DNA from 3 places in the Acidovorax lacteus genome. Region 2 is predicted to be linked to each of the others. Evidence: predicted binding sites of a transcription regulator. Region 2 holds the regulator's gene; each other region holds the start of a gene.
The links. Region 2 encodes sigma-54, which starts transcription at its own class of promoters, with help from an activator protein. Its sites were predicted from a motif close to TGGCANGNAANCTGCTTT; they were not measured.
Positions count from the first base shown of each region.

Region 1: ABD866_RS09815 (ammonium transporter) is a predicted target of sigma-54. The motif match lies at 1,361-1,378, and genes of this name have one in related genera.
Region 3: ABD866_RS14105 (ANTAR domain-containing response regulator) is a predicted target of sigma-54. The motif match lies at 842-859, and genes of this name have one in related genera.

Region 1 is NZ_BAABEX010000013.1:92,666-94,929, forward strand. Features, by position in the region: gene ABD866_RS09805 (ABC transporter substrate-binding protein) at 1-69, opposite strand, end outside; gene ABD866_RS09810 (sulfite exporter TauE/SafE family protein) at 287-1,045, opposite strand; gene ABD866_RS09815 (ammonium transporter) at 1,460-2,264, shown strand, end outside.
Region 2 is NZ_BAABEX010000024.1:152,010-154,273, forward strand. Features, by position in the region: gene ABD866_RS11555 (uracil-DNA glycosylase) at 1-304, shown strand, start outside; gene ABD866_RS11560 (RNA polymerase factor sigma-54) at 356-1,948, opposite strand; gene lptB (LPS export ABC transporter ATP-binding protein) at 2,061-2,264, opposite strand, start outside.
Region 3 is NZ_BAABEX010000029.1:274,773-277,036, forward strand. Features, by position in the region: gene ABD866_RS14105 (ANTAR domain-containing response regulator) at 205-831, opposite strand; gene ABD866_RS14110 (branched-chain amino acid ABC transporter substrate-binding protein) at 1,050-2,210, shown strand.

The sequences.
Region 1 (2,264 bases), on a different contig from region 2:
AGGGCGGGCGTGAACGGTGACGGCGGCGCACAGTGCGACGGCGGCGGCGACGGACTTGAGCAACTTCATGGTGGGTCCTGTGGGGGGTGATGCAGGTACAAAAAATCCGGCCTGCGGGTAGGCAGGCCGGAGGCAGAGCAGGGATCGTCGGCCTTTGGCCGCGCCCGGGATTGTCATGAAACGGTCGGGATTATAGGGAAGGCCTTGTTTTGCTTGACAAGCAGCGTGAGATGGCAGTGGTGTTAAGCAAACACCGAGCCATGTCGCTGCAAAGCAAGGGTGCCATTCAACGCAGAAAGGCGTCGTAACCTGTCTTGAGGATCAGCGCGCTGACCACGCAGATGAAGATCCAGCGCACGAAACCCGTGCCGTGGCGCAGCGCCATGTGCGTGCCCAGCAGGCTGCCGACCACGTTGGCCACGGCCAGCATCAGGGCGATGTGCCACCACACATGGCCCTTGAGGCCGAACAGCACGATGGCCGCGATGTTGGTCGCGCAATTCAGCAGCTTGGCCGCGGCCGATGCGTTGAGGAAGTCGTAGCCCAGCACCCGCACCAGCAGAAACACGAAGAAGCTTCCGGTGCCGGGGCCGAAGAAGCCATCGTAGAAGCCGATGACCAGTCCGATGACGCTGGCGACCAGGGCCTCACGGCGTCCGTCAAAGTGCGGGGTGTGGTGCTGTCCCAGGTTCTTTTTGGCCAGCGTGTAGGCCAGCACGGCCAGCAGCACCAGAGGCAGCAGCTTGCGCAGGAACTCGGGCGACACCAGGGTCACCGTCCAGGCGCCCGCCATCGACCCGGCAAACCCGGCCGCCGCCGCGGGCAGCAGGGCCTGCCAGCGCATCTGCACTTTGCGGCTGTACTGCCAGGTGGCCATGGAGGTGCCCCAGACCGACACCGCCTTGTTGGTGCCCAGCAGCGTGGCGGGGGCAGTGCCTGGAAAGGCCGCGAACAGCGCGGGCACCATCACCAGGCCGCCGCCGCCCACGATCGCATCCACAAACCCGGCCAGCAGCGAGGCGCACCCGATGAAAAACCATTCCATGCCCGGATTGTCGCACCTCGGCCGCTATGGATTTGTGAGCGAAGCGGGCGGCCGCAGGCAACAAAAAAGCGCTGGGATCGCCAGCGCTTGGGAAGGATATGCACCTCATGCGGGTGCTTGCAATCGTGTCGTTCGAGCTTGAAGTGTCTCCTCGGGCTCCTCTGCAGCGCACCGCGGTGCGCGTTGAGTGCATGCACTGTAGCGGTTGCACTGCCCTGGTGCATTGGGGCTAACCCGCCCCCGCTTGTGGGGCGCTGGGGCCCAGCGCGGGCCCTTGAGCCGCCCCGCCGGGGGGGCAGGGCGCGCAGGCCAGGCTGGCATGTGTTGTGCTGAGGCCTGCCCAACAACAGCACAGGGAGCGAATGCATGGGCGCAATCAACAGGGCCGGGTGGTGTGCGGACGCGCGGTGGGGGATGTGGGTCGGCGCGTGGGCGACACCCGTGGCCTGGGCGCAGGAGGCGCCGGCCGCGGTGGCCGCAGCCACAGCGCCGTTGGCACGTCCGGGGCTGGTGCCCGTCGGCCAGATCAACGGGGCCGACACCGCCTGGCTCATGACGGCCACGGCGCTGGTGCTCTTGATGACGCTGCCTGGCATTGCGCTGTTTTATGCCGGTATGGTGCGCCGCAAGAACGTGCTGAACACCATGGCCAGCGTGGTCGCGATTGCCGCGCTGGTGAGCCTGCTGTGGTACGGGGTTGCGTATTCGCTGGCCTTCACCCCCGGCGCGGGCGGGTTGGCCGGCTGGATTGGCGGCTTCGAGCGCGCGGGCTTTGCGGGGCTGGAGTACCAGCACGCCACGGGCCGCGTGGCCGTGAGCCATGTGGCGCCCCATGTGCCCGAGTCGGTGTATTCGATGTTCCAGCTCAGCTTTGCCATCATCACCGCGGCGCTGATGGTGGGGGCGTTTGTCGAGCGCATGCGCTTTGGTGCCATGTTGCTCTTTGTGGGGCTGTGGACGGTCTGTGTGTACGCGCCCGTGGCCCACTGGGTCTGGGAGCCGGGCGGCTGGCTCGCGCAGCTCGGTGCGCTCGACTTTGCGGGCGGCTCGGTGGTGCACGTCAACGCCGGGGTGGCCGGGCTGGTGTGCGCGTGGTTCCTGGGCCGCCGCCTGGGCTACGGGCGCGAGGCGTTCGAGCCCTACAGCCTGGCCTTCACCATGGTGGGCTCGGGCCTGCTGTGGGTGGGTTGGTTCGGCTTCAATGCGGGCTCGGCCATTG
Region 2 (2,264 bases):
CACCGTGGAAGAAGCCCAGCCCGCCAGCCATGCCGGCCGCGGCTGGGAGGTGCTGACCGACGCCGTGATTCGCCACGTGGCCCAGGGCCCACGCCCGGTGGTGTTCATGCTGTGGGGCTCGCACGCGCAGAGCAAGCGCCCGCTCATCGACCACCAGCGCCATCTGGTGCTCACGGCCAACCACCCGTCGCCGCTGTCGGCACTGCGCCCGCCTGCGCCCTTCATTGGCTGCGGACACTTCGGGCGTGCGCGCGCGTTTCGGGAACAGCAGGAGCAGCGCGAGGCCGCGGGCGGCGCGGGCTGAGGCGCGCGGGCGGTACAGCCCCACCCGTAGGCCGCGCCACGCGGGGCCCTCTCAGAGCGCCTTGCGCAAGTTGGCAGGCGCGATCTTCAGCGCCTCGCGGTATTTGGCCACCGTGCGGCGCGCGCATTCGATGCCCTGCTCCTTGAGCATCTCGGCGATCTGGCTGTCCGACAAGGGCTTGGCCGGGCTTTCGGCCGCCACAAACTGCTTGATCAGCGCGCGCACGGCGGTGCTCGATGCGTTGCCGCCGGTCTCAGTGCCCAGGCCCGAGCCAAAGAAGTACTTGAGCTCGAAAGTGCCGATGGGCGTGGCCATGTACTTGGCCGTGGTCACGCGGCTGATGGTGGATTCATGCAGGCCCAGCTCGTCGGCAATGTCACGCAGCACCAGCGGGCGCATGGCCAGCTCGCCATGCACGAAGAACGCGCGCTGGCGATCCACGATGGCGCGCGACACGCGCAGGATGGTGTCGAAGCGCTGCTGGATGTTCTTGATGAACCAGCGCGCCTCTTGCAGCCGCTGCTGGAGCGCCTGGTGGCCTTCGCCGCCGCGGTGGCCGCGCAGCGCGCCCGCGTACACGTCGTGCACGCGCAGGCGCGGCATCACATCCGGGTTGAGCTGCACCACAAACTGGGGCTGCCCCTCGCGGCTGCGGGCCGCCTTGCGCACGATCACATCGGGTACCACCACATGCCGCTCCACATCGGCAAAGCGGCGGCCCGGGCGCGGCTCCAGCCGTGCGATCAGCGCCATGGCGGCGCGCGTGCGCTCTTCGCCCTCGCCCGTGGCCTGCGTGAGCCGCCGCACATCGCGGCGTGCCAGCTGCTCCAGCGGCTGGTCGCAAATGCACAAGGCCGCACGCACCACGGCAGGATCGGTGTCGTCGTCCTCGTCGGCTGCCAGGGCTGAAAGCTGCAGGCGCAGGCATTCGGCCAGGTTGCGCGCCCCCACGCCCACCGGCTCCAGGCTTTGCAGCAGGCGAAGGGCCACGGTGAAGCGGTGCACCAGCTCTTCGAGCTGCTCCAGATCGTCATCGCCCGCCAAACCCCGGGCTAGGTCTTCGAGCGGGTCTTCCAGGTAGCCGTCGTCAGTCAGCGATTCGATGAGAAAGCGCAATGCGGCGCGGTCCACCTCATTCAGGCGCAGGGCCAGCGCCTGCCGATGCAGAAAGTCGGTGAGCGACTCGTGCGCATGGGCCAGGTCGGTGGCGTCTGTCTCGTCCTCTTCGCCGCCATTGCGCTGGCGCGCAGGGGCGTCACCGCCCCACTCGGTGTCGTTGGCCGACCATTCCACGCTGCCATCGCCCTCCCAGTCGGGCGCGGTGTCGCCCAAGGGGGGCTCAGCGCCTTCGCTGGGCGTGGCGCTGTCGGCAAGGCGCTCGCCGGTCTCCAGCGCCGGGGCCACGCGTGCGGCTTCGTCGGCCGCGTAGTCGTCGGTCTGCGCAGGGGCATCGGCCTCGGCCATGCCGAAATCTTCGCGCACAGCCTCGTCGGCGGTGCGCTCCAGGAACGGGTTGTCGTCGAGCATCTGCTCGACTTCTTGCGACAGCTCCAGCGTGGACAGCTGCAGCAGCCGGATCGACTGCTGCAACTGCGGCGTGAGCGCGAGATGCTGCGAGACGCGCAGCGACAGACCGGGCTTCATCACACCCACGCGGCCGCTGCGCGGCCCCCGAATCGCCACCGGCCGCTGCCAGGCGCGCGCGTCTGGCCGGTCGGCTGCGCACAGCGCATCGTCAGAAACAGCACCGCCACGGCTACATCCGGAAGTGTTCGCCCAGGTACACCCGGCGCACCTCGGCGTTGTCCACGATCTCCGAGGGCGTGCCCTGCGCCAGTACCTTGCCTTCGCTGATGATGAAGGCGTGGTCGCAGATGCCCAGGGTTTCGCGCACGTTGTGGTCCGTGATCAGCACCCCGATGCCCCGGGCTTTGAGGAAACCAATGATGCGCTGGATCTC
Region 3 (2,264 bases), on a different contig from region 2:
TACTTTGATAGCTGCTCGTGCTTGATTCATAAGCACGAGCAGCCTATTTTGTGCAGATGCCTGCCGCCTGACGCAGCTACGATGGCCACGGGCAGGTGCCATGCAAGAGGGCGGACGCAGACCGTAGGCACCCGGCGTGCACCGGCTTTGTGCGGCGCACCATCCGTGCGCAGGGCGTGCCCGGCGCGATCCGCGCGACGGCCGTCAGCCCAGCAGATCGGCCACGTCCAGGATGCGCTGGGCCACGTCCACGAGCTTCAGGCCCTTGTCCATGGCCGTCTTGCGCAGCTTGTCGTAGGCCTGTTGCTCGGTCAGGCCCTGGCGCTGCATCAGCAGGCCCTTGGCGCGGTCGATGGTTTTGCGGCCCTGCAGCTCGCTGCGGGCATCGGCCAGTTCGGCGCGCAGCGCCTGCTCGTGCTGGAAGCGGGCCATGGCCACATCCAGAATCGGGCGGATGCGCTGCGGCGCAAGCCCGGCCACGATGTAAGCCGTCACCCCCGCGGCCACGGCGTCCTTGACGTGCGAGGTGTCCTCGTCGTTGGTGAACATCACGATCGGGCGGCGCTCCTCGCGCGTGGCCATCACCACATGCTCCAGCGCGTCGCGGGCCTCGCTTTCGGCGTCCACAATGATCAGGTCGGGCTGCAACTGCGCAATGCGGTCGCTCAGAAACACATCGGCCGGCAGCGTGGCGATGAGGTTGAAGTCGTTTTCCAGCAGGCCGATGCGCAGAGCCTTCGAGCGCTCGGCCTGCTGGCGGGCGTGGTCGTCGTCCGGGTCGGTCACGGCCAGGTCGGGGGCCACCACCACAATGCGCAGGGACTCGGTCATGCCCACAGGGCAAGCAATAAATACGCCACAGGGACATGTCGGGCTGGCCAAATCACCCCCACCCAAGGCCGGGGGGGTGCAGCGCCAGCCCCGGCGCAGGGCTTTTGGGGTCTGAAACTTGCTAATGTCCGGGGGCGCCCACGGGCATACCCGCTAGCGGTTCCACCATCCGTCTTATATACATCCGGACACTTTTTCTCTTTCCTGGAGTTTCGAGCATGAACCATCACTTTGTCCGACGCCGTTTTGCCCTGGCCACCGTGGCGGCCTGCATCGCGTCGGCCGGCCTGCTCAGCGGGTGCAGCAAGGTGCCTGACACCATCAAGATCGGCGTGGCGCAGCCCCTATCGGGGCCGCTGGCGTCGCTGGGGCAGGATCTGCTCAACGGCGTGCAACTGGCAGTGCAGGAGCTGAACCAGAGCGGTTTCTCGGTGGACGGCAAGCGCGTCACGCTGGAAGTGGTGTCGGTGGACGACAAGGCCGACGCCGCCACCGGCAAGGCTGTGGCCCAGCAACTGGTGGATGCCGGTGTGGTGGCCGTGATCGGTCACCTGAACTCGGGCGTGAGCATCGAGGCCGCGCCCGTGTACGCCGCCAAGAACATCGCGCAGATCGCGATCTCGACCAACCCGCGCTTCACGCAGCTGGGGCTGCCCACCACGTTCCGCATGGTCGCCAACGACACCCTGCAGGCGCGTGCCATCGGCTCTTTTGCGGCCTCCCAGCTCGGGGCCAGCCGCTATGCGGCGCTGGACGACGGCACCCCCTACGGCAAGGGGCTGGCCGATGGCGCAGCCGAGCAACTCAAGGCTGAAAAGAAGGAAGTGGTGGTGCGCAAGTCGTTCGACGACAAGACCACCGCATTCGACGAGTTGGCCGCCGAGCTCAAGGCTGCCAACGTCGAGGTGATCGTCTCCACGCTCAATGATTTCCAGGCGCTGGCCTTGCTGGAAGCGCTGCGCAAGGTGGGCCACACCAAGGTCAACCTGCTGGGCGGCGACACCATCAAGACCACCGACATGGCCAAGGCCACAGGCATGGTCGATGGCGTGTTCGCCACCTCGCCCGTGCTCGAAGCCCGGGAATTCACGGCCGGCAAGCCCTTCCTGGAGAAGTACATCGCCGCCTACAAGAAGCCCCCGGCCTACGGCGGCCACTACAGCTACGACAGCACCTACGTGCTCTCGGCCGCCATCCAGAAGGCCAAGTCGGCCGACCCGGCCGATGTGACCAAGGCGCTCAAGTCCATCAACGGCTACGCGCCTGTGACCGGCACCATGACCTGGGACGACAAGGGCGAGCAGCGCTACGGTGCCGTGGGCGTCTACCAATTGCGCGGCGGTGCCTGGGAGCTGCGCATGCGCTCCGACCGCTGGTAAGCCCACTGCCGGGCAACGGGAGCCACCGGGCGACCGGCTGGCCTGTGCCCACAG